4 regions of the Synechococcus sp. LTW-R genome follow, and region 2 is predicted to be linked to each of the others. Evidence: predicted binding sites of a transcription regulator. Region 2 holds the regulator's gene; each other region holds the start of a gene.
The links. The regulator NtcA, encoded in region 2, controls nitrogen genes in cyanobacteria. The targets are predictions, from matches to a motif close to GTANCNNNNGNTAC.
Positions count from the first base shown of each region.

Region 1: a site for NtcA is predicted at 4,419-4,432, ahead of H0O22_RS02075 (ammonium transporter). Genes of this name have one in related genera too.
Region 3: a site for NtcA is predicted at 3,619-3,632, ahead of urtA (urea ABC transporter substrate-binding protein). Genes of this name have one in related genera too.
Region 4: a site for NtcA is predicted at 3,947-3,960, ahead of H0O22_RS10875 (NarK family nitrate/nitrite MFS transporter). Genes of this name have one in related genera too.

Region 1 covers NZ_CP059060.1:343,927-351,072, reverse strand. The annotation lists gene H0O22_RS02095 (DUF2062 domain-containing protein) at 1-105, opposite strand, end outside; gene H0O22_RS02090 (SLC13 family permease) at 138-1,943, opposite strand; gene H0O22_RS02085 (Rrf2 family transcriptional regulator) at 2,089-2,541, shown strand; gene H0O22_RS02080 (hypothetical protein) at 2,534-2,788, opposite strand; gene H0O22_RS02075 (ammonium transporter) at 2,886-4,343, opposite strand; gene H0O22_RS02070 (DUF4278 domain-containing protein) at 4,710-4,925, shown strand; gene H0O22_RS02065 (hypothetical protein) at 5,021-5,239, shown strand; gene H0O22_RS02060 (calcium/sodium antiporter) at 5,252-6,337, opposite strand; gene H0O22_RS02055 (DUF389 domain-containing protein) at 6,394-7,146, opposite strand, start outside.
Region 2 covers NZ_CP059060.1:1,568,501-1,575,646, reverse strand. The annotation lists gene H0O22_RS09000 (alpha-mannosidase) at 1-1,766, shown strand, start outside; gene psbN (photosystem II reaction center protein PsbN) at 1,763-1,903, opposite strand; gene psbH (photosystem II reaction center phosphoprotein PsbH) at 1,990-2,190, shown strand; gene H0O22_RS08985 (TatA/E family twin arginine-targeting protein translocase) at 2,195-2,437, shown strand; gene pth (aminoacyl-tRNA hydrolase) at 2,445-3,077, shown strand; gene H0O22_RS08975 (DUF3146 family protein) at 3,084-3,341, shown strand; gene H0O22_RS08970 (resolvase) at 3,319-3,768, opposite strand; gene H0O22_RS08965 (DUF3084 domain-containing protein) at 3,765-4,943, opposite strand; gene ntcA (global nitrogen regulator NtcA) at 5,019-5,759, opposite strand; gene rph (ribonuclease PH) at 5,825-6,559, opposite strand; gene H0O22_RS08950 (cob(I)yrinic acid a,c-diamide adenosyltransferase) at 6,662-7,146, shown strand, end outside.
Region 3 covers NZ_CP059060.1:1,975,131-1,982,276, reverse strand. The annotation lists gene urtC (urea ABC transporter permease subunit UrtC) at 1-987, opposite strand, end outside; gene H0O22_RS11000 (branched-chain amino acid ABC transporter permease) at 992-2,146, opposite strand; gene urtA (urea ABC transporter substrate-binding protein) at 2,239-3,528, opposite strand; gene ureG (urease accessory protein UreG) at 3,725-4,330, opposite strand; gene H0O22_RS10985 (urease accessory protein UreF) at 4,376-5,050, opposite strand; gene ureE (urease accessory protein UreE) at 5,043-5,543, opposite strand; gene H0O22_RS10975 (urease accessory protein UreD) at 5,622-6,545, shown strand; gene H0O22_RS10970 (urease subunit gamma) at 6,615-6,917, shown strand; gene H0O22_RS10965 (urease subunit beta) at 6,924-7,146, shown strand, end outside.
Region 4 covers NZ_CP059060.1:1,956,520-1,963,665, reverse strand. The annotation lists gene H0O22_RS10880 (nitrate reductase) at 1-2,202, opposite strand, end outside; gene H0O22_RS10875 (NarK family nitrate/nitrite MFS transporter) at 2,284-3,837, opposite strand; gene H0O22_RS10870 (molybdenum cofactor guanylyltransferase) at 4,106-4,693, shown strand; gene moaA (GTP 3',8-cyclase MoaA) at 4,690-5,718, shown strand; gene H0O22_RS10860 (sulfite exporter TauE/SafE family protein) at 5,715-6,488, opposite strand; gene moaB (molybdenum cofactor biosynthesis protein B) at 6,485-6,988, opposite strand; gene H0O22_RS10850 (MoaD/ThiS family protein) at 7,055-7,146, shown strand, end outside.

The DNA.
Region 1 (7,146 bases), 1.2 Mb from region 2:
GCCGGCGGCTAAACCGCGGGCCTTCTGACCGACCGTGGCCTCGTGATGCCATAGCCAAAGCAACCACTGACGCAGGCGCCTCAGCCACGACTTGGGCCCGCTCATTGAAGAGTCTTTCGGATCTGGAGACCCACGTTCTACAGCCCGAACCAACGGCAGACCATCCAGGGCACAGCGATGGCCATGGCGATGGTGAGGGGGAAGCCGTAGCGGGAGACGTCCAAGAAGCGATAGCGACCCGGGCCATAAACCATCAGGTTGGTTTGGTAGCCGACGGGGCTGAGAAAGCTCTGGCTGGCGCCGAACAGCACGATGTAGATCAGCGCCATCGGCGGCAAGCCCAACCCCTGGGCCAATTGACCGGCGATCGGAATCAACATCGCCACGGTGGCGGCGTTGCTCATCACCTCCGTCAGGGCCACCGTGAAGAGGAAGACCGCCACCATCGCGCCGTAGACCGGCCAACTGCTGAGGCCGAGCAACAACGCCTGGGCGAGGGCCGAGGCCAAGCCCGTTTTCTCCAGGGCGACGCTGAAGCTGGCCAAGGAGCCCAAGAGCACGAGGACGTCCAGGCGCACCACCCGCTGCAATTCACCGGCCCGCAGGCACCCCGTCACCACCATCGCCACCGTGCCCAGCAGGACGGACGCGACCAGGGGGATGACCTCAAAACTGGGCAGCAGCAACACCAGGGCGGCAATCAGCAGAGCCACGCACTTGCGGCTCACCGTCGGCAGATCTTTCTCCAGCTGCTCGAGGACGACCAAGTCGTTGTTGGCCTGAAGGCCACGGATGGCGTCCTTCGGCCCCTGCAGCAGGAGAACATCGCCCTCACGCAATTGAGCCCGGCCCAGCCGTTCCCGCAGCACGGCATTGCCGCGGCGCAACGCAAGGACCGTGGCGTTGTAGCGCTGCCTGAAGCGCAAATCCCGCAGGCAATCGCCAGCCAAGGTGGAGCCCGAAGGCAACAGCACTTCCACCATTCGCTGGCTGTTGTCTTGCTCCAAGCTCACCGGCTGCTCGGGCGTGGGGGCCAGCACCACCGTGTGGTCCTGCTGCAGCCGCAGCAGGTCGTCGCGGTTGCAGCGCAGCAGCAAGCGATCACCCAGCATCAACGTGCGATCGGCCAAGGGCGGCATGAAGCGCTCCGTGCCGCGGTGGAGCTCGAGGACGTCGAGGTCAAAGCGCCGTTGCAGACGGGTGGCATGGAGCGATTGACCGATCAGCTCCGAGCCCAGGGGAATCTTGACCTCCGTCAAATAGCCACTGCTGGAGAGATCGGCGATCAGGTCATCGTCATCGCGCCCCCGGTCCGGCAGAAAGCGATCGGCGAGCAGCACCATCAAGGAGCCGCCCAGCAACCAGACCCCCAAGCCAATCGGGGTAAAGCTGAACAGGCCAAAACTGCCGTAACCCAGACGGCTGCTGACCTCACTGGCCAAAAGGTTCACCGAACTGCCCAGCAGGGTGATGGTGCCCCCGAGCACCGTCGCAAAGGACAAGGGGAGCAGCACCTTCGACGGGGAAATGCGGCGGCGCTTGCACCAGCCCTCGACCACCGGCAGCAGGCTGGCCACGATCGGGGTGTTGGGGACCACCGCAGAAACGGGGCCGACCACAGTCACCATTAGGGCGATCATTCGCTTGGGGCTGCGAATCGCATCGGAGCCAATCAAGGCCCGCAGGCGATCCAAACCACCACTGCGGAACAATCCCGCGGAAATCGCAAACAGACCCGCCAGGGTGATCAGGGCCGGGCTGCCAAAGCCCTCCAGGGCCTCCCTCGGCTCAATCACGTGAAAGCTGACGAGCAACCCGGCGGCCAGCAGGCCCGTGAGATCCGGGGCCAGCCAACCGGACACAAACAGCACGACCGAGCCGATCAGCACCAGCAGCGTGATCAATGCTTCGGGCTGCAGAGCGGCAGCAACAAGATCAGCCAAGACAGGGGCGATCGGGCAAGGCATTCAGCCTACAGGTCAAGAAATACGGCAATGAGGTCGGGAACTACGACCCGAAGGGAAAAGGGATAGCAGAAGCCAATAGCCAAAAGGGAACCACGCACTAACAATTCCCAAGTGCTTTACCGTGGAATCAACCCAAGTCGCGCCGTTGTCCTTCAACGCCAAAACCCGCTACGGGCTCCTGGCCCTACTTGAACTCGCTGGCATCGAGGCCCGAGGAGGACGGCTGCAGGTCTCCGCCATCGCCCAGCGCCAGGACATTCCCGAGCGCTACCTCGAGCAGCTGCTGACCAGCCTGCGCAAAGAGGGCCTGCTCAACAGCAGCCGCGGCCCCAGGGGGGGCTACCAACTGACCCGACCCGCCGCAACGATCCATCTCAGCGAGGTGCTCGACTGCCTGGAGGGCAGATCTGAACCGGAGCAGGCGGTTCAACCGAGTCTGGAGCGACAGGTGCTGCACGCCCTCGACACTCAGCTCACGGACCAGCGGCGAACGCTGCTGGAGTCCACAACCCTGGCGGATCTCCTCGCACAGCGGGATGCGCGCCTCCAGGCTCAGGCGATGTACTTCATCTAGTGGTGCTCAAGTGGGTGCGGGGCGCCCGGGGGACCCGCTCAATCCACGGCGAAAGGCTCATTACCAGCAGTGGAACCACCACGAAGCCGAACAGCAGCGTCACGCCCCAAAAGTGACGGACCACCAAGGTGATGATTGGCACCTGGGCGTTCTGGGGCAGCACCTGCCGGCACTCCACGCAAACCAAGCGCACAGGCGGCTGCTCGGTTTTGGTGATCAAGCGAGCACCGCAGCGCGGGCAGGGCAAGAGCTGGACGGCCGTTGGCTTGCATGCTGACAGGCCAGTACAGCCGGCCAATAAAAAAGGCCCGCCGAAGCGGGCCCAGGGAGTACCGGTCAGAGAATCACTTCGCCGAGGCGAAATCGGGGTAAGCCTCCATGCCGTGCTCGCCGATGTCGAGACCTTCGATCTCTTCTTGCTCGGTGACGCGGATGCCACCAAACAGACCGCCGATCACCGACCAAGCAATCCAGCAGGTGACGATGGTCCAAATGGCATAGGCCGCACAGCCCAGGGCCTGGATACCCAGCTGGCTGATGCCGCCACCATTGAGAAGCCCGATGCCGGCGGAGCCCACATCCATGCCATCCACGCCCCAAAGGCCGATCACAAGGGTGCCCCAAACTCCGCACACACCGTGCACGGAGAAGGCGCCAACGGGATCGTCGATGCCAGCGGCGTCGAGTGCGGAGACCGCGAAGACGACGATGATGCCACCCACGGCACCGGCAACCCAAGAACCCACCAGGGTCATGTTGCCGCAACCTGCGGTGATGCTCACCAGACCGGCCAGGATGCCGTTGATGATCATCGTCAGGTCAGGCTTACCCGAGGTCAGGGTCGAGACGATGGTGGCCGCAATGGCACCGCCAGCAGCAGCCAGGGTGGTGGTCACTGCCACGTAGGGCACGTACTGGTCCATCGCCAGCTCAGAGCCGGGGTTAAAGCCGTACCAGCCAATCCAAAGGATTAGCGCGCCGAGGGTTGCAATCGACATGTTGTGGCCAGGGATGGCCTGAGGCTTACCGCCCACGAACTTGCCGATGCGGGGGCCAAGCAGCATGGCGCCCACCAGACCGGCCCAAGCCCCAACGGAGTGAACGATGGAGGAGCCAGCGAAGTCAATGAAGCCGAGCTCGCTCAGCCAGCCGCCGTTCCACTGCCAGGAGCCGGAGATCGGGTAAATAAACGCGGTCAGGACGAGAGCGAAGATCACGAACTCACCGAACTTGACGCGCTCAGCAACCAAACCGGAAACGATCGTGGCAGCGGTGCCCGCGAAAGCGGCCTGGAAGAGGAAGTCAACGGTGGGGACCAGACTTCCGTCAGTCACCATCTCAGCGGTGACAGTGGGGTCAAAGAACAGGCCGTTGAAATAGAACCAGCCGTCAGCGACGGAGCCGCCGTACATGAGTGAGTAACCAATGAACCAATAGGCGGTCACCGCAAGGGCGAACACGAAGAGGTTCTTGGCGAGAATGTTGACGGCGTTCTTCTGTCGGCACATCCCGGCTTCGACCATGGCGAAACCGGCGTTCATGAAGATCACCAGGATCGTGGCCACCAAGAGCCACATGTTGTTAGCCAAGAAGGCTGCATTGAGCTCTGGCAACTCGGTTGCGTGAGCTGAAAGGTTGAAGACACCCAGACCGAAGAGAGCCAGGGGTACACAGGCCAACCAGGTCAACGAGCGGCCAGAGGAAAAACCTCGCACCTTGCGGAGCAGGAGCTGCGGTCCCTCAAGCAAACTCGCTTCCTGCAGGCTCTTCGGCCGAGGCCGAGATGCAGAAGCAACAGTCATCAAAAAGCAGTCGCTGGGTGGATGACGGATAACCGCCATTAGACCCAATGTTCCGCATCAACCAACCCCGTCAAGGTGGCAGTCGCTACAAATTAGCAATTTGACTCGAAAAGACGACCGAGCCACCGGAACGAATATGAAGGAAAGATGTTCGAGAAATCACACACAATATTACAAAAAGTACAGATACACAGATTTTGTTCACTGTGAACATTCCTATTCCGCTAGAAATGCTGCAGAAGGACAAAACGTTGAGGGAGCCCCCTCTGGGCCTGGCTCCACCGGAAGTAGCCCACCGCAAGGCGAAGCAACGCTCCTTCCCACGAAGCGGACAACCCACCGACCCTTCGAGGCCCGATGACCACCATGAGCAAACTGCAATACCGGGGCGTCAGCTACGACACCGCCAGCCACGAACAGCCCGCCGCCATCCCTGTTGAGCACGCTTACCGGGGCCAGCACTTCGAGGCCCCTCTACGCCACGAAGCCGCTGCCGTCGACGCCTCCGTCGACCTCCAGTACCGCGGCCACCACTACCACCACCGTCAGGCGGACGCCGCGGCCCAAGTCAACCAGGGCTGATCACGCAGCAAAACCAAGGCTTTTGATTTTGGTTCGCGTTGATACATCAGCATCCGACGCCTCCCCCTGGAATAGGGGGAGGTTTTTTTTGGGCCATGGACATCACCCTGACGTCCGTCGGAGCGAGCTACAACCTCAAACACCGCAGTGTTCTGGGGATGCTTTGGCTGCAAACCCATTTCGCCAATGACACCTGGGAGCTGATTTGCTCCGGCAAGGTGAATCTGAACCGGGAGAGCAGCGAGAGTCTCTACAGCGACGCCACCGCGGCTGGGCTCAGCGTCTCCATGCTCCCGAGCGTTGTTCTGAACTGAAGCGCCGCCTCTCTAGCCAGCGGCCTTGCGCTGCTGCATCCAACGCAGAGAGGTCCAGGTGAGGAAAACGAGAACCAGCGGCAGGACCGCCACCAGGACAAAGAGCCTGAATTCATCGATACCTGGTGCCGCAGTGCTGCTCAGGATCTGCTCAATCAGATAGAGGCCATAGGCCCCGAGCAACAACCAACCTTCCAGGCGGTTGATCACGCCGCCACTCCAGAAAATCGGCAGGCAGGCCAGGGTCGTCAGCACCATGACAGGGAAGTCACGGCGGAGCAGCTCCGGGCTGACCAGCAGACCGTCCTGACCAGAGAACAAGGCACAGAGCCCAAGGATCAGCAGTTGGTTCAGAAGGTTGCTGCCCACCACGTTGCCGATGGCCAAGTCCGCCTTGCCCCGATAGGCCGCCACAAGGGAGGTCACCAGCTCAGGCATCGAGGTTCCGGCCGAGACGATCGTCAGACCAATGACCGCCTCGCTGACCCCCAGGGTTTGGGCCGCCGCGATCGCCCCTTTGATCAGCACTTGGGACCCCACCACCAGCAGCGCCAGGCCCACGGCCAACTTGAACAGGGCCACCGGAGTGGTTGAAGCCCCCTCCGCATCAATATCATCGAGGCCTTCCTCGTGGTCTTCCCGGGCTGAGCGGACTTCCCACACGAGGGTGATCACCAGGGCCGTCAACAGGGCCAGACCCGCAACCCAGGTGAAGCTGCCGGATGAAGCCATGGCCCACGTGGCCATCGACACCGCGAGCAACAGGGGCACATCACGCCGGACTAAGCGACTGCGCACCCGCAGGGACGTGATCGCCGCGCTCGCGCCCAGCACCACCATCACATTGAAGATGTTCGAGCCCAGAACATTGCTCACGGCAATCGAATCACCGCCTGAGCTGCCCTGAAGGGTCGAGAGCAGGCTCACAAACAACTCAGGGGCGCTGGTGCCAAAGGCAACCACCGTCAAACCAATGACGATCTGGGGGATGCCGAGCAGCAGCGAGAGCGCCACGGCCCCTGCCACGAACAACTCTCCCCCGCCAAAGAGAAGCGAGATGCCGGCCACGATCTCCAGGAAGGTGAGGGCGTCAGGCATGGCCAGCAGCGGACTGGCCCAATTGTGCACAGAACAGCCGAAATGTCTCCTGAGCGTTAAGCGGGCGGAGCCGGGGCCGTCACGGGAGGAGTCGGAGGCACCGGGGCCGGCTCAACCGGTTCGGGCGCCTGCTCCTTGGGTTCCTCCACCGGGATCGGCTCCGGGTTGGGTTCGGTTTCAGGACCGATCACATCGATCGAAACCCGCTGCACCAGAAGCCGATAACGGAATTTCTGGGTCTTATTAATGAAGTCCTGAACGGCCGCGACCTGCTTGGGGGTTGGCAAGTTCGGCCGGCTCACCCGCACCGCCGCCTTGATCAAGGGCGGGTTCTGGCTCCAATCGATCTTCACGTCAGTGAGCTCAGAATCCCGGCCCAAGGTGATGGTGTTTTTACGCAGGCTCTCGGTAATCGCCCGCTCCACCTCTTCCAGGGCCTGCCGCTGCTGCGCTTGACCCAGCAGCGTGACAAAGCCACCCGTCAGCGGGATCAAGAGCAGGCCGGTCAGCAGCAAACTGACCAGCCCCATCTGGCTGCGGAACAGCTGCTGGCGCAGGCTCGCCTGGGTGGCCACCAACGTCAGCAGGCCCCCCGACAGGATGCCGAGCAGGTTGGCGGCAAACAGCAAGGCCGCCCCCTTGGCGGGGTCCCATTGCTGCAACGCCAGCAGCAATCCGAGCACGCAGACCGGCGGCACCAGGGCCACCGCGATGGCCGTTCCTGCCACCGAGGAGACCGCTTCCGGTTTGAGGCGGCCATAGGTGGCCACCGAGCCCGCGACCAGGGCAATTCCCAAATCCAGCAGGTT
Region 2 (7,146 bases):
CGACGGGAGTTGACGAGGCCCTCTGGCTTCCGGGGGTGGGCGACCACGGCGGTGGTCCGACCGCCGAGATGCTCGAGCAGTTGGCCCTTTGGCAGCACCAGCCCGTGGCCTGCCCGCAGCAGCACGGCACGCTGCGCAGCTACCTCGAGGGACTCGAGCCCCTGGCGAGCAGGCTGCCGGTCTGGCGCGATGAGCTCTATCTCGAGCTGCATCGGGGTTGCGCGACGACCCGCCCGGATCAGAAGCGTCACAACCGGACTTTGGAGCGTTTGCTCCGCGAGCTCGACTGGGTTTCAGCCCTGCAGCACCTCTCCGGAGTGGAGCGGCTTGGGGCGGATTGGCGGCCGCTGCTCTTTCAGCAGTTTCACGACATCCTTCCGGGCACCTCGATCCCCGAGGTGTTCGAGCAGGCCGAGCCCCAGTGGCGCCAGGCCCGCCGCCAGGCCGCGCTGCAACGCGATCGCTGTTTGCAGGCGTTGCTGCCGGCCCGCAGCAGCGCTCAGCCCTGGTGGCTGGTGCAGTTGCAGCCCCAGCCCGCCGAACTGCTGACCGTTCGCCTGCCCGCCGGGTCTTGGCGCGTCGACGGGGCACCGCTCCCGAGTCAGGCCCGATCCAGCGGCGGAACCTGGGTGCAGCTTCCTCTGCCCGCGGGCCTTCAGGCGCTCCCCCTCGAGCGGGATGACGGTCTGCCTGGCTCCGCTGCAGCCATCACGAACCCGGTAGTCCTGGAGGCCAACGCCTCGAACTGGCGTTTGGCCAACGGCTTGGTTGCGGTTGAGATCGGGGCTGAGGGTGTGCAGCAGCTCTGGGGGGCTGATGGTTCGCCGCAGCTCTCCGGGCCGATGGAATGGCGGCGTTGGCGGGATCGGGGGGAGTTCTGGGATGCCTGGGATATCGCCGCGGACTACCGCAAGCACCCCTTGCCCCTGACCTGGGAGGGGACTCCGGAGCTGGTGGAGCAGGGACCGCTCTGTTGCCGCTTCGTCGTCCGCGGCCGCTGCGGCCAAAGCCCGCTGCGCCTGGATATTCAGCTGCGGGCCGCCTCCCCCTACCTCGAGTTGACCTTGATGGTCGATTGGTGCCAGCGCCATGAGCTGCTGCGGCTCGAGTTGCCCTTGGGGCAAGCGGCCCTGCGCTACGCCGCGGACACCTCCGCTGGGGTCCTGGAACGCCCCGCTCAGCCCATGACGCCGAGGGAAGAGGCGCGCTGGGAAGTGACCGCGATCAGCTGGGCCGCAACCCAGCCCCAAGCCGGCGGGAGTGGTCTGGCTGTTCTGCTGGATGGCCCTCAGGGGGTGTCTGCCAGCCCGGAGCGTCTCGGCGTCTCGCTGTTGCGGGCGCCCACCTGGCCGGATCCCTCCGCCGACAACGGCGTCCAGCGTCTTCGGCTGGCGTTGGCCCCCTGTCAGAACGGTTGGAGGTCCGCTGGTGCGCCACGTTTGGCCCAGCGTTTTCGAGAACCGCTCTGGCTGCGGCCGGCGCAACGCCGCGCCAAGAACATCGCAGGCGCCCCTGAAGTGACCGGTCCCATTGACCTGATGGAGGGGATCGACTGGGTCAATGCTCAAATCCGGCTGCTCAGCTGCAGGCCTGGCCCAGGCCCGCGGCAACTGGCGTTGCGGTTGCAGAACCTCAGCCCCCAGCGGCAGTCCTGGGGGTTGGGCTCGAGCTGGCGTTGGCGCCAGGACGAAGACCAGGGCTGGCAGAGCGGTGCTGTGGCGCTGAAGCCTTGGCAGCTGCTGGCTCTGGAGTTGGAGCGGGCTTAGTCGTCGTGGTCGTCGAAGGGGTCGCTGAGCTGCTTCGAGGGAGGACCAAAGGCCGTGTAGATCCCGAAGCCGGTCAGACCGAGCAGCACGGCCAGGACGGCCAGAGCCACTGACATGGCTGGGGAGGTGGTTTCCATCACAACTCTCGACAGGGCCGGCCGCTCAGGCAGCCAGGCCCCTTACAGTAACGAGACCAACTCCTTGCCAGAGAGCACAGCCCGACATGGCTCAACGCACCCGCCTGGGAGATCTGCTGCGTCCCCTGAACTCCGAGTACGGCAAGGTTGTGCCCGGCTGGGGCACCACGCCCGTGATGGGCGTGTTCATGGCCCTTTTCCTGGTGTTCCTGCTGGTGATCCTCCAGCTGTACAACAAATCGTTGATCCTCGACGGCATCACCGTGAACTGGAACGGCATCGGCTGATTCGATGAACGTGTTTGGGATCGGACTGCCAGAGATGGCGGTCATTGCCGCTGTCGGTCTCTTGGTGTTCGGTCCCAAGCGTTTGCCCGAGCTGGGTCGCACCCTGGGCAAAACCCTGAAGGGCTTCCAGTCCGCGTCCAAGGAATTCGAGAACGAATTCCGCAAAGCCGTCGACACGGTGGAAGCGGAGGTGAAGTCCGACCCTCAGCCTCAACTCAAGGCCGAAGACGAGCAAGCGGCCGGTTGAGAGCGCCATGGCTCCGTTGAGTCTTGTTGTTGGTTTGGGGAATCCCGGCGAGAAGTACGCCGGCACCCGCCACAACGTTGGTTTTATGGCGCTTGAGCAGTTGGCGAAGCGTCAAGCCAGCAGCTTCAAGCAGCAGTCCAAGTTGCATGGTCTCCTTGCCGAAGTGGGGCACGGGGCAGAACGCTTGCGGCTGCTCATGCCCCAGACCTACATGAATGAGAGCGGTCGCTCGATTCGGGCTGCCCTCGATTGGTTTGGCTTTGAGCCTGCCCAGATGCTGATCCTGGTGGACGACATGGATCTTCCCCTGGGTCGGTTGCGCTTGAGGCTCTCGGGCGGTGCGGGTGGCCACAACGGCTTGCGCAGCAGCATTGCCCACCTCGGCGGACAAGAGTTTCCCCGGCTGCGTATCGGCATTGGTGCCCCGGCCTTGAATCCGGTGGAGCGCAAGCAGCGCACCGTTGGTCACGTGCTGGGCCGCTTCGCCGCAGCCGAGCAACCGGTGCTCGATGAGGTGATCGATGAGGTCTTATCGGGCCTTGATCTGATCCAGCGCCTGGGTTTTGAGCGGGCCGGTAACAGGCTCAACGGTTTTGTGGCTCCCTCTGCCGCCAAGCTGGTCGAGCAACCCACCGCCTGAGTCCGCGTGAGTCGCCTCCCCACCACAACGGCGCAATTGCGGGTGCTCCGCCAGAGCTTTAGCCAGCGGGTGCTCGAGGGCGAGGTCAGTGCTGGCGGATTTGAGTGGACGTTCGCCTGGTTCTTTGACCGCGGGGAGTTGCAGGTGGAACCGTCCCTGGGCCGGGCTTTGATCCAGGACGCCCTGCTGCGTTTTCTGCTGAAAACCGATTACCAGCTGGAGGCGGGGGGGGACTACGCCTTCAACGTCCGGGCGAAGTTTTAAGGCCCAGCACGGTCAAGCCAGGCTCGCGCTTAAGCGTCGTTCCCCAGTGGCGCTCGAGCAGGAGTTGCGCGACCACATCGTCGTAGTCCCGGGGCGGCAGGCGTAGGCCCTCCGGCAACAATCGCCGCCATCCCCTGGGGGGCTCCAGCTGCCAGTAGCGCGCGCGGGCGGCCAGGGTGGTTCCGGCTTCAGGGATCACCTGGACCCTGAGCCCCAGGGCGCTGAGTTGCTGTTGCCAGTGTTTGCTGCCAGTGCCATTGCCGAGCACCACCGCCTCTATCCCAGCGCCGTTCTGCCAGCTTTGAATTTGAGCGAGGCAACCGTCGGGGGAGAGCACGCCTGCGGCCAGGACCGTGCCTGAGCCCTCATCAGACAAGACCAAGCCGCATTTGCTAAGGCCTGGATCCAGGCCGAGCCAGGCGCTCATGGGCGCTGCCAGCGGATGTCCACGGCAACCGGATCGGCCAGATCGCTGTTCGCCCTGGAGACGGCCTCGAGTTTTGCGGTCTCGCCGGGAGGACGGTTCACCAGGGCCTCGGCCAGTTGGCTGACCCGCGTCGGATCGAATTGCAAACCATTGGCCAGGGCCCCTTGGCGTTGGGCGCGGGTTAAGGCTGCGGCTAGGAGCAGGTTGAGGCGGCTGCGCACCTGGTCTTGGGAGCGTTCATCGGCCTCCAGCACGGTGGTGGCCAGTTGTTCGCCGCTGCGAACGACCCGCTTGTTGGGCCTGACATCTGGGAATGCGACCACCTGACGCTCGCCCTTGAGCACGTTGGCAGCTGAGATCAGACTGACCACCCACTCGCCGCGCTTGCTCAGGGTGGTCTCCAGCTTGCTGATGTCGCTCCGCGGCACCAGCAGGATCTGACGGTTCGGTGTCTCCCCGGGCAGCACCCGTTGGTAGACGTTCAAATTTGTGCGTTGCAGCAGGGCGTGGATGACTTCCCTGGCCTGACTGGCGTTCTCGATCCGGACCTTGGCGACCTCGAGGGGTTGCCCGCTGCTGATCACCACATCGCCTTGCCGCAGGGCAATGAGGTTGCGTTCCAGGCGCTCCAGTTCTTGGCTGCTGGTCTTGATCTTGATGTTGAGCTTGGCGAGCTCAGCGCGGTTCCGCTGCAGGTCGGAATCCTTGGCCGCGATGTCGCGGCTGAGGCGATCGCGTTCAACTTCCAATTGCCGGCGCTGCTCCATCAGCGGGGCCAGTTCCTTTTGGAGTCGGTTGGCCTGCTGTTCGACCACCTTCAGTTGGCTCTGGGCTTGGCTGCGCTCCTGTTCGGCACTGCGCAGGGCACTGCGGCTTTGGGCTAAGTCCTTGCGGCTGCTGGCCAGGGCATCACGGCTATCCCGCAGACGTTGTTCGATCTGATCGAGTTCGAACAGCCCGGTGCGCAGGCGATCACTGACGAGCAGCATCAAGCCCAGTGAAATCGCACTGATCAAGCTGCCGGTCAGGACCGTGATGACCACGGCCGTTTTCTTGGGCCGCAGCCGAAACAAGCTGAGCCGCGCCTTGCCGACCTTGGATCCCAAGCGATCCCCCAGGGTGGAGAGCACTCCCCCGAGGATCAGCAGCGCCAGGATCAGGATCCAGCCGGACACGACGTTGGGCGACGACGGTCAGTATCGGTTGCAGGCGGTGGGAAATCAGCGGGGATCAGCCACCCGGTCAGCCGTTTAGCTGAAGCGCTTCGCCAGGGCAAGCGGGTCGAACACGGTGATCTTTTTGCGGTCGATCTGCACCAGGCCGTCGTTGCGGAGGTCCCCCAGAAGCCGGGTGATGGTGACCCGCGTGGAGCCGATGGCCTCCGCGATGGCTTGGTGGGAAAGACGCAGGTCGATCGTGATGCCGTCGCTGCTGGGAACCCCAAAATCGCGGCAGAGCACCAACAGGAAACTCACCAGGCGCGAGGACATGTCGCGGTGGGTGAGGGTTTCGATCATGGTCTCGGTTTGCAGGATCCGAGAGGACAGACCTTGCAGCAGGAGCAGTCCCACCGCAGGGTCCTGTTCAATCGCCTTGCGCACCGAGGTGGCGGGGGCCGTCACCAGCTCGACACGGGTGAAGGCGATGGAGTGATAAAAGCGATCCGAGCGTTGGCCGGTCAGCAGGGAGAGCACCCCGAACAGGCTGTTTTCCCGCAGGAGTGCGACCGTGATCTCTTCGCCCGATTCGTAGACCCGGGAGAGGCGAACGGCTCCGCGTTTCAGCAGGTAGACCTTTTCGGCTGGATCTCCGGGGAAAAAGATCGTCTTGCCGCGCTCGACAATTTCGGTCGTGCTGCCGCTCAGCCCCCGGATGACATCCAGGAGCGTTGCATTGGGTGGCAGCGGACTTCCCGCGATCGGTGCGATCACAGAAGTACCGGTAGTAGGGCTAGGGGAGTAGCGGCTGAATCCTTGCGTTGCCACGACCATTTCAGCGCGACTGAAGTCTGCTGGAACCTACGGATCAGTCCAGGGCGGCCGTGTAGCCATTGAAACTAATTCGGGGCTTCTTCCAAAGCCTTGGTCTGAGCCGCTTGGAGTTGCTGGATGCCAGCTTCGGCGAGGTCCACCAGGGAAGACAGCTGTTGGCGGCTGAAGGGTGCGCCTTCGGCGGTGCCCTGAATTTCGAGCAAATGCAGCTCTTGATTCATCACCACGTTCAAATCCACCTCGGCGCGGCTGTCTTCGCTGTAGTCGAGATCCAGCAGGGCGGCTCCATCCACGAGGCCCACCGACACCGCCGCCACCTGGCCGATCAAGGGTGAGCCCTCCAGCACTCCGCGTTGTTCGAGCCGTCGCAGTCCAAGGGCTAGGGCCGCCCAGGCTCCCGTGATCGAAGCGGTGCGGGTCCCGGCATCGGCCTGCAGCACATCGCAATCGATCTGCAGCGTCCTCTCCCCCAGCAGCTCGAGATCGAGGCAGGCCCGAAGGCTGCGGGCAATCAAACGTTGAATTTCCTGGGTTCGGCCGCTGAGCTTCATCAGCTCCCGCGGCTGGCGGCTGGGGGTGCTGGCGGGCAGCAGCCTGTAGTCGGCACTCAGCCAGCCCTTGCCAGAGCCCTTGCGCCACTTCGGGACACCCTCCTCGAGGCAGACGCTGCAGATCACTGCGGTGCGACCCGTGTGAACGGTGACGGAGCTCAGGGCGAAGCCCATCGGATCCCAGCCGAAACGCGTGCTGCGTAGATCCGAGGTGCTGCGGCCATCCCGCCGGGGTTGGGTGCTGGTCATGGCCTCGATGGTACGGGTGTTTGCACTACAGGTAGTGCTTGTTGCTTGCCGGACGGCCTAACGCCGCTACATTCAGGATCCCAAGCGGCAGCCATGCACTCGATGACGGCCAGCATTGCAGCCACTCCCAGTGCAACTCCCCGTGCTGGACACCTGCGTCCGCTGGCCTCGATTCCAGCGTCGGCCCCCGCCCGCAGCGTGCGCCTGGCGGCCCAGCAGGAGGGGCAGCTCCAGGTGCATACGGCGCCCTTTCGCGGCAGCTTCAGCGGCGTGTTCAGTCAGGCGTTGCGCAGTGCTGGATTGGGGAGCCGCGTGCTCGTCAGCCAGTTCCTCAAGGGCGGTGTTGATCAAGGTCTGGATCGCAGCGTTTGGCTCTGCGGCCGTCTGCAGTGGCTTCGGCCTGCCGTGGCGGGTTGCCTCGCCGAGCCCATGCCGGCATCCCAGGCGGATGCCGCGGCTGTGCGGGAGGTTTGGGAGTACACCCGCGAGCAGCTCTTGGGCGGGCAGCTGGATCAGCTGGTCCTCGATGAGCTGGGCTTGGCTGTTGAGCTGGGTTATTTGGCGGAAGCGGAGGTGGTCTCGGCCCT
Region 3 (7,146 bases), 410 kb from region 2:
CACCAAGATGAACAGGCCGCCTTGGATGAAGAGCCAGCTCTGGGGCATGGCCTCACTGACCAGGCTCTTGGCGTAGTTGATCGCGACGGCACCCAAGATGGCGCCCACCAACGTGCCGCGACCGCCCACGGCGACCCAAATCACCATCTCGATCGAGAAGGGGACGGTCATGTACTGGGGCGAGACGATCCCGGATTGCACCGTGTAGAGCGCCCCCCCAATGCCGGCCAAACCACCGGCAATCGCGAAGACGATCGTCTTGAAGAGGGTCGGGTTGAACCCCGCAAAGCGGAGCCGCGGCTCGTCATCGCGAATGGCAATCAAGACATCGCCAAAGCGACCGCGCACCACCCAGCGCACAAAGGCCCAGGCCGCGATCACCATCAGCGCTGTGAACCAGAAGAAGCCGCGCTGCATCTCCGGCGAACCCACCATCTGGCCAAACAACTGGGTCACGTCGGTCTTGAGACCGTTGGTGCCGTTGATCAGTTTTTGCTGGCCGTTGAAGAAGTTGAAAAAGACCAGCAGGGCCGCCTGGGTCAGGATCGAGAAGTAGACCCCTTTGATGCGGTTGCGAAACACCAGGTTGCCGAGCACGGCCGCCAGGACGGCCGGGATCAACCAGATCGCCACCAGGGTGAACAGGGGCGAATGGAAGGGCTGCCAAAACGCCGGAAGCTGCTTCACGCCATAGAGGCCGAAGAACTCCGGAATGCCATTGGGGAAACCGGAAGAGCTATTGAGCTGCAGATACATCGCCGCGGCATAGCCGCCCAAGGCAAAGAAGATGCCCTGCCCCAGGCTGAGCAGCCCTGTGAAGCCCCAGATCAGATCAATGCCCAGAGCAACAATCGCCAGCGAGAGGAAACGGCCCAGCAGGTTGAGACGAAACACGGGCAGGACCGCGGGTGCCGCAACGATCGCGGCAATGATCAGCACCCACAGCAGGAGCTGCGGCCAGCGGGACTGCTGAAAACGTTGAAACATCAGTTCAGGCCTCCACCATGCGTCCCTTCTGCGGGAAGAGGCCCGCGGGACGGAACTGCAAGAACAGAACGATCAGGGCGAAGACCATCACCTGCGCCATGCTCGTCGTGGCGAAGAACTTCACCGTCGCGGCCAGCGGAGAAGGCATCGCAGGCCAGAGCGTCAGCAGACGACCAGCACCGATCAGATCCGTGAGCCATCCAATGGTGAATGACGCCAGGACGGCGCCAAAGAGATTGCCCACGCCACCGAGGACCACAACCATGAAGCAGCCAACGATGTAAGAGCCGCCGACATTCGGCCCCACCGAGCCGAGGAGCGAGACCGCAACGCCGGCGATCCCCGCCAGTCCAGAACCAATGCCGAAGGTGAGGACATCGACGGTGTCCGTCGGAATGCCCAGGCAGTCACTCATGGACCGGTTCTGGGTCACGGCGCGGATGCGTGTTCCCCAAACACTGCGGTTGAGGAACAGGGTGACGCCAAGCACCGAGACGACGGTCATCACAATGATCACCAGCCGAGGCACCGGCAGGGTGAGATCGGCCCACTCCAAGCCACCACGCATCCATTGCGGCGCAGTCACGTCGACGTTTCTGGAGGTGGCGCGGGCAATCCGCGAGATCTGAGAAGCCAGACCACCCGCCAAGAGCACCCCGACCAAGGCCGAGGTCGCCCAACAACCGGCACGCACGAGTCGCGCCCGCGGTCCCTCCAGCAGGGGGGCGGGCAACACCAACGGCAAGCTGAAGCCCACCACCAGGGCGAGCACCACGCCAGCGGCGGTGGCCAGGGGAACACTGCGCACGAACTGCTGCAGGATCAGGCTCACCCCCCAGGTCGCCAGCAAGGTCTCGAGGGGATTGCCGTAGAGACGGCGAATCACCGTCCGCTCCAAGAGGATTCCGACGACGCCGCTCACCACGAAGGCCAGCGGAATCGCCACCAAGACATAGAGGTTGTAAACGGGTTCAAAGGCCGGCAGCTTGAAGATCAGCTGCACGACGTAGGTCGTGTAGGCGCCGAGCATGATCAGCTCGCCATGGGCGAGGTTGATCACCCCCATCAAGCCGAACACAATCGCCAGTCCAAGGGCGGCCATCAGCAACACCGAGCCGATGGCCACGCCGTTGAAGAGGCTTTCAAACAGCAGTTGCACGGAAATCCGAAGCAGGCAAGCAGGGGAGAAAGCAGAAAAAGAGGAGTCCCCGGAAGGACTCCCCCATCAGTCAGAGCGGCCGGAGAGGGCGATCAGAGCTTGTAGCGCTCACCCTTCTTGGCGTCCGTCCAGTCGCAGGCGTAACCCTTGGAGCTGGGCTCGTACTGGTTCCAGGCCTGAGGAGCCACAGGACCGTTGGTGGACTGGAGGATCTTGAACTGACCGTCCTTGGTGATCTCACCGATGCGCACGGTCTGGGAGAGGTGATGGTTGGGCATCACCTTGACCTTGCCCTGGGGTGCATCGAATTCGATGCCGATCAGGGCTTCGCGGACCTTGTTGTCATCGAAGCTGTTGGCCTTCTCGACGGCGGCCTTCCAGAGGTAGACCATGTTGTAGGCCGACTCCTGCGGGTCAGCGACCATGCGATCGCTGCCGTACTTCTTCTTGAAGTCAGCGGCGAACTTCTTCGATGCCGGGGTGTCGATCGACATCATGTAGTTCCAAGCGCCGTAGTGGCCCTCGAGGAACTCAGGTCCAATGGTGCTGATCTCTTCTTCCGCGATGGAGTAGCTCATCACGTAGTAGCCATTGGCCGGGGTCAGACCGGCGTCCTGGATCTGCTTGAAGAAAGCAACGTTCTGGTCACCATTCAGGGTGTTGATGATCACACCACCATTGGGCATCGCCTTCTTGATCTTGGCGATGATCGGAGCCACTTCGGTGTTACCGAGAGGCAGGTAGTCCTCACCCACAACCTTGCCGCCCAGCGACTTGAGCTGCTGCTTGGTGATGGTGTTGGAGGTGCGGGGGAAGACGTAGTCGGATCCCACGAGGAAGAAGGGCTTGCCAGCGGCAGGCGACTTCTTAAACATGAACTCGGTGGCGGGCTCCGACTGCTGGTTCGGAGTTGCACCGGTGTAGAAGATGTTCTTGGAACACTCCTGACCCTCGTACTGAATCGGGTAGTAGAGGAAGGCGTCCTTAGACTCGTAGACGGGCAGCATCGCCTTGCGGCTGGCGGAGGTCCAACCACCGAAGACCACAGGAACCTTGTCCTGATCGATCAGCTTCTTGGACTTCTCAGCAAAGGTCGGCCAATCGGATGCGCCGTCTTCAACGATGTAGTCAATTTTGTATTTCTTGCCGTCAACGGTGACACCACCGGCGGCATTGATCTCATCAATGGCCATCTTTTCGGTGTCCACCAGAGTGGACTCCGAAATCGCCATCGTGCCGGTCAAGGAGTGAAGGATCCCGACTTTGACGGTGTCGTCGTACTGAACATTGGAGGCGGAGTCACCGCCACCACAGGCCACCAAGCTCAGCGAAGTAGCGAGGGCCGTTGCACCGGTCAGCAGACGCAACGAAGACTTGCGCATCAAAGGAGATGCCATAACTTTGAATCAATGAAGGCCGCCGCCGTCGTTCAGCGGTAAGAGGAATGTATTGATCGAGGCAGGGCTTCCCAGGTAGCAATCAGCACCAAATCGACAATTACGAGTCCAGCCAGACTTGAGTCAAATTCAAAAAGAATTCGGCGACTTTTGCGCCGTATCAACGGCAACAGATCAACAGCTACCTCGGTAGCTGTTGCAACAGAAAGGTCTCGACCTGCTCCAGGCCTTCTCCGCTGTGGAGGTTCGTGAAACACCAGCCGCGGCCCGGGCGCATCCGCTCGGTGTCGCGCTCCATCACCTCAAGGCTGGCCCCCACCATGGGCGCCAAATCGATCTTGTTGATCACCAGCAGGTCGGATCGCGTAATGCCAGGACCGCCTTTGCGCGGAATCTTGTCTCCAGCCGCCACATCAATGACATAGATGCAGAGGTCCACCAGCTCCGGGCTGAAGCTGGCCGCCAAGTTGTCACCACCGCTCTCGACCAGCACCAGATCGAGATTCGGATAGGCCTCCTCGAGATCCGCGACGGCCGCTCGGTTAATCGAACAGTCCTCCCGAATGGCCGTATGGGGACAGCCTCCAGTCTCGACGCCACGAATGCGCCCGGGCTCCAGCGCTCCAGCGCGGGTCAGGAATTGGGCGTCCTCCTGGGTATAGATGTCGTTGGTGACCACCGCCAGCTCCAGTCGGTCACGCAGACGACGACAGAGCGCCTCCACGAGAGCCGTCTTCCCCGAGCCGACCGGACCGGCCACACCCACCCGCAAACGACTGGTCGTCATCGCCTCAGCCCCTGAGCACCGTTGAAGTTGAGCATGGTGATCGGCTCAGCTGCGGAACAAACGGGAGTAAAGCTCCGCGTGGCGCAACTGGGCCGTCCCCGCCCCCACCGCTCCGTTCCAATGCTGCCGCGGATCCAGCGCCGCCAGCTCCTGCCCCCGCTGGGCCAAGAGGGGGGCGAGCTTGAGTTGCAGGCGTTGGGCCTGGGTCGGGCCCAACGGAACCAAACGGACCGCCGCACTGAGCTGATTGGCAACCCAGGAGTAGAGGTAGGCCTCCTCCACCTCCGGCGAATCCAACGCGAGGGACACGCAAGCCCAGGCGTAGGCCGCTGGCCAGGCCAACGGGACCCCGACTTGGGGCAGGGGCCAACCGAGGTCGGCGAACAACGTGACCAAGGACCGTCCCATCTGGCGTTGCTGGGCCCGCAGCTCCGCCGCTTCGCGCTGCACCAGCAACCAACGATCCAGGCTTCGCAGCTGCCGCTCCGCCTCCGGCTCACCAGCGCTCCAGGCGCGCAGCATCGCCATCAAGGGCGCAAGCGCGGCGGCCTCCATGGCCACGCCACCACGCAGCAGCTCCGCCCTCAGCCAATCCTCCATCGCCTGCTCGGAGCTGAGCCGACCGGACTGAACCAAGACCTCCAAGCCCTCGGAATAGCTGAAGGCCCCCACCGGCAGCGCCGGACTGACCAACTGATAGAGCCGGAGCCGATCAGCCATGGGAGTGGGCATGGGGAACGCCCTCATAGGCACCGGCCTCAGGCCGGAAGGGCGCATCGAGACACTCCACCTGCAGCTGCCGTTGCCGCAGGAGGTCCGCCAGGACGCTGTCCTGCAAGAGCACCAGGCGGTCGGGATGCAACTCCATCGCCACGTGGCGATTCCCCAGGTGATAAGCCGCCTGCAGCAGGGCCAAGGGGTCAGTGCTGCGGACGTGCATCACCGGCTCCGGCTCCGCCTCGACCTGCACCCGCCATTGACCGTCGTCGCTGACCAGGCAATCCCCGGGCTGCAGAGCCGCGCCACGGGGAAGCTGCAGCACGAGATCACGGCCACAGCAACTGCGGCGATGGCCCCGCAGGCTCGTGCGCTCATCAGCCGTCAGGGCCAACTGCAAGGGGGCGGCCCCGGACTGGGGCAGCGCTCCCTCGGAGTGACGCTCCACCAAGACGATCGCTGAACCCTGCTCCACCTGATGGGATCCGAAAGGCATCACCCTGACAAGTGACCACCCCTGGCCTTTGTGCTGATTGTTACCAAAGCAGGCGCGACGGGACCGGAGTATGCGGCCATGGCTGAACCGCAATCCGCGTGGCGAGGGCGCCTCGACCTCCAGTTCGAACGGCGGGGCTCAACGGATCGCCAACGCACCATCCATCAAGGTCAGGCCAGCTCGCCGCTGAAGCTGCAGCGGGCACAGCTGCAGAGCAGTGGCCATTGCGAGCTGCCAATCCTGCACACCGCCGGGGGTCTGGTGGGCGGCGACGAACTGCAGATCACGGCCCAGCTCCAGCCCCAGAGCCAGGCCCTGCTCACCAGCGTCGCGGCCCAGAAGGTCTACGGCAGCGTCGGACGCTCCCGCCAACACCCCCAGGGGGCCTGGTCACGGCAAACCCTGACCTTCAACCTGCAGCAAGGCAGCCAGCTGGAGTGGCTCCCGCAGGAGCTCGTGCTCTACGCCAATGGCCTGTTTGAACAGACCTGCCGCGTCCAACTGGCACCGGGCGCCAGTTTTCTCGGGGCCGAGGTTGTGCGGCTCGGACGCACGGCAGCCGGCGAAGACCTCCAGCAAGGCCGCTGGCGCTCTGCCCTGGAAGTCACCCGCACCGGAGCCAAGGACGAGCACTGGGAATTGGTGGACCGCCTTGAGCTCCATGGAGCGGCACTGACGGGTGAGCACGGCATGGCGGACCAACCGGTCTTTGGCTCCTTGGCCTGGATTGCCGGGGAACCGCTGAGCTCAACCGCGCTCGAGGCCTTACTCCACAGCTGCCGCGAACAACGGGCAGGCCTGGAGGGAACCATGGCCTGCGGCGCGCTCGAACAGGGACTCGTGGCCCGCTACCGCGGCCCCTCCAGCCAGGCCGCCCGCTTCTGGTTCTGCCGGATTTGGGCCCTGATTCGGGCGGTCCAAGGACTTGCCCCACCGGAGCCGCCCCGGGTCTGGCCCTTCCAGGAGAACCCGCTTGCCCCCAGGCCTGACTGTTCAGTCTGAACAGAGGAGGACCCGGCCCAGAACGAGAGTGATGGGGACCCATCCAGTGGATCAGGCTCCCGCCTCACCATGCATCTGACCCCTCAGGAGAAGGACAAGCTCCTGATCGTCACCGCGGCCCTGCTGGCCGAACGCCGCTTAAACCGCGGCCTCAAGCTCAACCATCCCGAAGCGGTGGCCTGGCTGAGTTTTCTGGTGCTTGAAGGGGCCCGGGACGGAAAAACCGTCGCAGAGCTGATGGCTGAGGGCACCACCTGGCTGAGCCGCGATCAGGTCATGGAAGGGATTCCTGAACTGGTCCACGAAGTCCAAATCGAGGCGGTGTTTCCGGACGGCACCAAACTCGTGACCCTGCACGACCCCATTCGCTGATCAGCCATGGCTGGATTGATTCCCGGGGAACTGATTCCTGAACCGGGCGAGCTGGAACTCAACAGCGGTCGCCCCGTCACCACGGTTCTGGTGGCGAACACCGGAGATCGCCCCGTTCAGGTGGGCTCCCACTTCCACTTCTTTGAAGCCAACGCCGCCCTGCACTTCGATCGCGAAGCCACCCGGGGACAGCGGCTCGACATTCCTGCCGGCACCGCGATTCGTTTCG
Region 4 (7,146 bases), 390 kb from region 2:
CCAACGGCGCAGCGCCTCGAGCCGTCCAGCCTCCTGCTCGAGCGGCTTCACCACCGACACCGCTGGAGCAACGATCACGGCGCAGGCCTTGAGTTCCGGCTGCTTAGACACCGGGCAGGCCTGATCGTGCATCAAGGTGTTGGCCTCACAGGCGTTCTCCTGGGTGAACCCCCAATGCATCGGAAGAAACACCGAGCCCCGGCGGATACATTCGGTGAGCTTCACCGTCGCCGTGATGTGTCCGCGGCGGGAGCTCACGGCGGCCAGCTCCCCATCCTTTAACTGCAGCTCCAAGGCATCTTGCGGATGCACCTCCAACAGGGGTTTGGGGTGCATGGTCTGCAACCGCTCGACCTTCCCCGTGCGGGTCATCGTGTGCCACTGCCCCAGATACCGGCCAACGGTGAGCACCAACGGGTAGGTCTCACAGGGGGGCTCCGCCAGACCCATGGGTTGATCCGTGCAGAAGCGGGCACGGCCCGAAGGCGTTGTGAAATGATGGTCGCTGTAAAGCCGCTTCGCCTCGCCGCTGGCTGATGCCCCCGCGGGGAAGGGCCACTGCTGCGGGCCCGCCGCCTCCAACAAGGCGTGACTGAGGCCGGAGACATCACAGAGTCGGCCCGCAGTGAGCTGACTGAATTCCGCATACACCTCCGCAGCCGAGGCGTAGCTGAATTGCTCCTCAAAACCCAAACGCCGGCCCACCTCGGCGAACACCTCCCAATCCGGACGGCTCTCCCCATGGCGGGGGCGGTAGGCCGGGCAGTAGGTCACCCGACGCTCCGAATTGGTCATCGCCCCGGCCTTTTCACTCCACTGGGCCGCGGGCAACAACAGGTGCGCGTAGTGGGAGGTCTCGGTATCGGCGTAGGCGTCGCTGACCACCACCAACGGGCAGCGCCGCATCGCGGCCTTGACCCGATCGAGGTCCGGCATGCTCACCAACGGGTTGGTGGCGGCCACCCACCACAGATCCAGCTCACCGCGCTCCATCGCCTCCACCTGTTGCCAGGCCGCCAAGCCGGGGGTCGCCGCGATGCGTCCGGCCGGGAACTGCCACGCCTGTTCCACCTCCTGGCGGTGCTCAAGGTTGGTCACAACGCGATAGCCCGGCAGGAGATGGGCCAAGCCCCCGGCCTCGCGTCCACCCATGGCATTGGGCTGGCCGGTCAGGGAGAAGGGACCCGCACCCTCCTTACCGATCTGAGCGGTCAACAGATGCAGGTTGATCAGACCACCCACCACCGCGGTGCCTTCGCGCCGCTGGTTGACCCCCATCGACCACAGGCTGAGCACCCGCTCACGGCGGTGGAAGAGCTCCGCCACCTCCCGCAGCCGCTTTTCTGGAATGTTGCAGAACCGAGCAACCTTGCGCGGCGTCCAGCGGGCCGCCAAATCAAAGAAGGCCTTGTAGTTCTCGGTGTGATCGTCAATGAAGGCCGGGTCCTGACCGTTCTCGCGGAGAACCAAATGGGCCAGGCCGTGGAGCAACGCCAAGTCCGTACCAGGCGCAATCGGCAGATGCACATCCGCAGCCTTCGCGGTCTCCGTGAAGCGGGGATCGACGACGACGATCTTCACGCTGCCGGGATGGCGCTTTTTGCGTTTCAAGAGGCGCTGAAACAGCACCGGGTGGCATTCCGCGGTGTTGGTCCCGATCAGGAAGGCCACCGTGCAGTGGTCCAAATCCTCGTAACAGGCGGGCGGACCATCGGAGCCCAGGCTGCGGGTGTAGCCCGCCACCGCGGAGCTCATGCACAGGCGGGAGTTGGCATCGAAGTTGTTCGTGCCCAGGGCACCTTTCAGCAGCTTCTGGGCCAGGTAGTAGTCCTCGGTGTGGAACTGGCCCGATCCATACATCGCAATCGCATCGGGCCCCTTGGTGGCCAAGGTGCTGCGGATGCGGCCCACCAGCAGGTCCATCGCCTGCTCCCAAGTGATGGGTTGGAACGGTTCGTCCAGGCTGGCGCGGTAGAGGGGCTCGCGAAGCCGACCACGACCCAAGGTCTCGCCAACGGTCGCGCCCTTGATGCAGACCTGGCCCAGGCTCGAAGGGTGCTGGCGGTCACCCCGAGCCGTCCACATGGGATTGCCCTCGGCATCACGCTTGACCGCCTGGCCGGGCAAGGCCGGTGGAATCAGTTCAAGACCACAGCCCACACCGCAGTAGGGGCATTGGCTGCGCACGTTGCCGGAGGCCATCACCACAACCGAAACAGCGTCAAAAGAAAAAAGGGGCGGCTCAGCATGGCCGCCCCGAACAGACCCCTGTAATGGGGTGGATCAAGCGTTGACGAGCAGCTTCTCGTCAGCGTGCTCTTCAGAGAAGGAACCCTCGGGCTCCTTGAGAAAGAAGAAGCAGAGGAAAGCGACGATCAGTCCGGCAATCCCGAGGATCTGGAAGAAGGCGCTGTTGGAGGAGGCAACGATCTCGGCAGAAGGATCCTTGCCGCCACCCATCCACATCGGCAGGAGGCTGAAGATCGTCAGGTAAGCCACTGCACCAACGTTGCCGTAGGCGCCGACCAGACCTGCGATCTGACCGGTGACGCGCTTCTTGACCAGGGGCACCATCGCGAAGGTGGCGCCTTCACCCGCCTGAACGAAGAACGAGGCGAGCATCGTGATCAACACCGCGACGGTGATGCCCAGGCCACCGGAGAAAGTGCCCGGCTTGATCATGCTCATGATCAAGTAACCAATGCCCAGGCCACCGGTGAGGAAGGCCATGGTGTTTTTGCGGCTGCCGAGCTTGTCGGAAATCAGGCCGCCACCAGGGCGAGCCACCAAATTCACGAAGGCAAAACAGGACGCCAAGATGCCGGCGGTGGCCTTCGGCAGATCAAACGTGGTCTCGAAGAACGTGGGCAGCATGGAGACAACGGCCAGCTCAGATCCGAAGTTCACGATGTAGGTGAGCTCCAGAATGGCGACCTGCTTGAACTCGTAGCGGTCCTCCTTGGGGTACTGCTTAACGCCGTTGATCAGGTCGCGGTTGGTGCGAATAATGCCCCAGGTCTGGAAGCCAAACCAAACCAGAACAGCGAGGAGCGCCAGGGGATAGGTGCCGGCGTTCAGGAAACCAACCTTTTGCAGGCGCCAGCAGAGCACGCAGAGAATGGCCGCGAAGGGAACATTCATGCCCAGCAGACCCCAGAAGTCCCGCATGGAGGTGACTTCAAGACCGGCAGACTTGGCTGGCTTTTGGTAGGTCTTCCCGGGAGGAGTGTCGGTGACGTTAAAGAAGTAGATCACCCCGTAGACGGCCGAAATGATGCCGGTCAGAGCAATCGCTCCACGCCAATTCAAGATGGCGCCAGTGGGCAGCTCGAAGCCGCCGGAGAAGGAGAGGAAGCCAGCCAGGGCAACCAGAGTCAGCGCGGAGAAGGCGGAGCCAAAGTTGCCCCAACCGCCGTAGATGCCTTCAGCAAGGCCGATTTGTTTGGGCGGGAACCACTCCGCCACCATACGGATGCCGATCACGAAGCCGGCACCAACGATGGAGAGCAGCAGGCGAGCGACCACCAGCTGGTTGAAGTCCTGCGCCGATGCAAACAGCAGACAGGGGATGACCGAGAAGACAAGAATGCCCGAGTAGGTCTTACGGGGACCGAACTTGTCCAGCAGCATGCCAATCAGCACGCGGGCGGGAATCGTGAGAGCGACGTTGCAGATCGCAACGGTACGAATTTGACCAAGATCAAGACCAAGATCGGCCTTAACGGTTGTCGCTAGAGGAGCAAGGTTGAACCAGACGACGAACGTCAGGAAGAACGCGAACCAGGTGAGATGAAGAGTGCGATATCTCCCCTGGAGCGACCAAAGATCGCTAAGCATGGAGGACAGGGACAGTGGGATGAGCCCAGGCCTTCAAAAAAAGCAGCGACCAGGGGGACAGCGCATCAAGCGCTGAAGAGATTGGACCACTCGCCACCCACAGACTCGGGTAACGACAGCTACCAAAGAACAACTCGAGCGCAAAGCAGAGCAGGCTCTAATGACAGGAATTAATGGCGCTTATCAGTTGTCGCTACGGCCACAGTTCAGGTCCGTTTTGTAGCAACAGCGACGCTTCAAGGGGTTCCCGGGGAACCATCGTGCCGCGATGACTCCGATGCGGCTCGAGGGAGCAGTGCTCTGCGGCGGCGCCAGCCGGCGGATGGGCCAGGACAAGGCAGCCCTCCCCCACCCCAACGGCGGGAGCTGGCTGTCCCATGCGGCTGAACTCTTGAGCCAGGTCTGCCCCTCCGTGGCGGTCTGCAGCCAACACAGCAGCCATGCCGACCTCATCGCCGAACTTGAGCGGGTTGCATTGGCCCTCGAGCCCACACCAGCCCAAGGCCCCCTCCACGCCCTGCAGCTGGTCCTTCCCAGGGGTAGCGACAGCGCCCTTCTAGTGGCACCAGTGGACATGCCCCAGCTCACCCGAAGCGCACTGGATGCATTGATCGCGCAGTGGAAGCACTCCCCCAGCCAGGCCGCCGTGGCCCATGACGGCGAGCGGTTGCAGCCCCTGCTGGGGATCTATCCCGGTGGAGCCGAGCAACGCATCGGTCTGGCCGAGGTCCTGGCCAGCGGAGAGCGGCGCTGGCAGGCCTGGCTCGCCACCATCCCCCATCAAGCTGTAGTGCTCCCCGCCCAGCCGCTGATCAATGCGAACACCCCGGCCGAGCGCGCCAGGCTGATGGCATGAGCGCAGGCACCGCAACCGATCAACTCCAGCGTCCCCTCGGAGTCCTGCGGCTTTCCCTGACGGCGCGCTGCAACCTGGCGTGCCCCTACTGCCAACCCGACGGGCAGGAGCCCGCCGACCGGCTGAGCACGCAGCAGCGGCTGCGGGTGATCGAAGCGGCCTGCAGCCTGGGGGTCGGCAGCCTGCGCCTCACCGGCGGAGAACCCCTCTTGGCCCCCGATCTCGACGACCTGCTCGAGGCGATCGACCAGGGACGCCGGGCAGCGGGCAGCCCCCTCAGCGCCCTGAGAGACATCGCGCTGACGACCAATGGCGTCCTGCTCAGCCCAGCCCGCGCGCTGCGGCTGCGGCAAGCCGGGTTGCAACGCCTGACCATCAGCCTCGATGCCGTCGACCCCGCGCTGGTGGGGGAGATGAGTGGCCGGCCGCAGCAGGGGAAGCAGCTCTTGGAGCAGGTCCTGGCGGCCATCGCCGCGGCCAAAGCCGCTGGATTTGATCCGGCCGCTGGGGAGCTGAAGCTCAACAGCGTGATCCAACGCGGCCGCAACGACGATCAACTGCTCCCCCTCGCGGCCCTCGCCCGGGAGCAGGGCCTGGAGTTGCGGCTGATCGAAACGATGGATGTGGGCAACCGCAATGGCTGGTCCCCCGAGGACGTCGTCCCCGCCGCCGAAATGCTCCAGCGCCTCAGCCACCACTGGCCCCTGGAGCCCCTTGGGCGTGCCGCCCATGGCACCGCCAGCCGCTGGCGTTACCGCGATGGCCACGGCGCGGTCGCCGTGGTGGCCTCGATCAGCCAACCCTTCTGCGGCGATTGCAACCGGCTGCGGGTCACCGCCAATGGCATGGCCTACACCTGCCTGTTCGCCTCCGAAGGCCAAGACCTCAAGCCTTGGCTGCAGAGCCCAAGTCAGCTCCGCCGCGCGATGGGCCAGCTCTGGCACCAGCGCCAGGACCGCTACAGCGAAGAGCGCACGTCCAGCGCGGGGCAGCCCAAAGCGGAGATGGCCTACCTGGGGGGCTAGGGCAAGGGCAAGAGGCCGGACAACTTCAGGCTGGCCAGCAGCAAGACCAGCGCCAACAGGCGGCGAATCCAGACCTCTTGAAAACGGCGACTGCCGCACCAACTCCCCAGGGCTCCCGCCAGGGCCACCAGCGGCAAGGGGGCCAGCAAAAGCGGGGCTGGAGGCAGGGCTGACGCGCCGTAGCTCAGCAGCCAACCACTGAGCCCCGCCAAGGAATTGCACCAGATAAAAGCCGAGGAGACCCCGGCCGCCAGGCGGATCGGAAGCCAACCCGCGAGCAGCACCAGCGGCGTCAAAAAGATGCCGCCACCGGTCCCGCTCAACCCGGCCAGCAGGCCCAGCACCGCGCCCGTCAGCAAGACCACAGGCCATGGCGGCAAGGCCACGGCCCCGCCCGTGCGCTCTGAGGGAGACCAGCAAAGCCGCAGGGCAGAAAAGAGCAAGACGATCGCCAAGAAGAGGCTCAAGCCCTCACCGGGCAAGCGCAAGCTGCCGCCGAGCAGGGCCGCCGGAATGGAGCAGGAGAGCAGCGGCAACAGCAGGCGCCGCTGAACGACGACCGGCAGGTGGCCATCGCGGTAAAAACGCCAACTCGCCAGGCTCGCCACCACCAGGTTCATGACCAGGGCCATGGGCCGGATCCACTCCAGCTGCACCGCGAAGAGGGCCAGGCTGGCGATGTAGCCGGAGGCACCGGCATGGCCGACGCAGGCATAGTGGAAGGCAATTAGCCCCAGGGCGAGCAGCAGCCCGGGCTCCAAGCCCGTCACGGCGCTTCGCGCAACCGGGGGAACAGCTGCACCAAGTTGCAGGGACGGGTCGTGGCGTCGAGCTGGGCTGCGATCAGACGATCCCAGGCGGTTTCCACCGCGTCGAGGGACCCCGGCAACACAAAGACGACCGTCCCATTGGCCACGCCGGCCAGGCAACGGCTCTGGAGGCTGCTGGTGCCGATGGTCTCGAAGGAGAGCACCCGAAACAGCTCGCCGAAGCCCTCGATGGTCTTGTCCAGGAGCGGCTCGACGGCCTCCGGCGTCCCGTCGCGTCCGGTCAAACCGGTGCCGCCACTGCTGATGACCACCTGCACCGCCTCATCGGCAATCCAACGGCTCAGTTCGGAGCGGATTTGGTAGCGGTTGTCCGGCACCAAACGGCGCTCATACAGTTGATGGCCTGACCCCTCAAGCCGCTGCTGCAGCGCAGCCCCCGAGCGATCCTCAGCGAGGGTCCGCGTGTCAGAGACGGTCAACAGCGCAATCGAAAGGCCCAAGCGCGGGATGCAAGCAATGCCTTGATGCTGCCAAACCTTGCCGCCCCGCTGGGTAGCGTCTGAAGCATGGGCTCCAGCGCACCAGGCTCAATCCGCGTCCGCCTCTTCGCCAGCCTCAGGGAGCAAGCCGGCTGGGGGGAGCGGGACTGGCCCCTCGC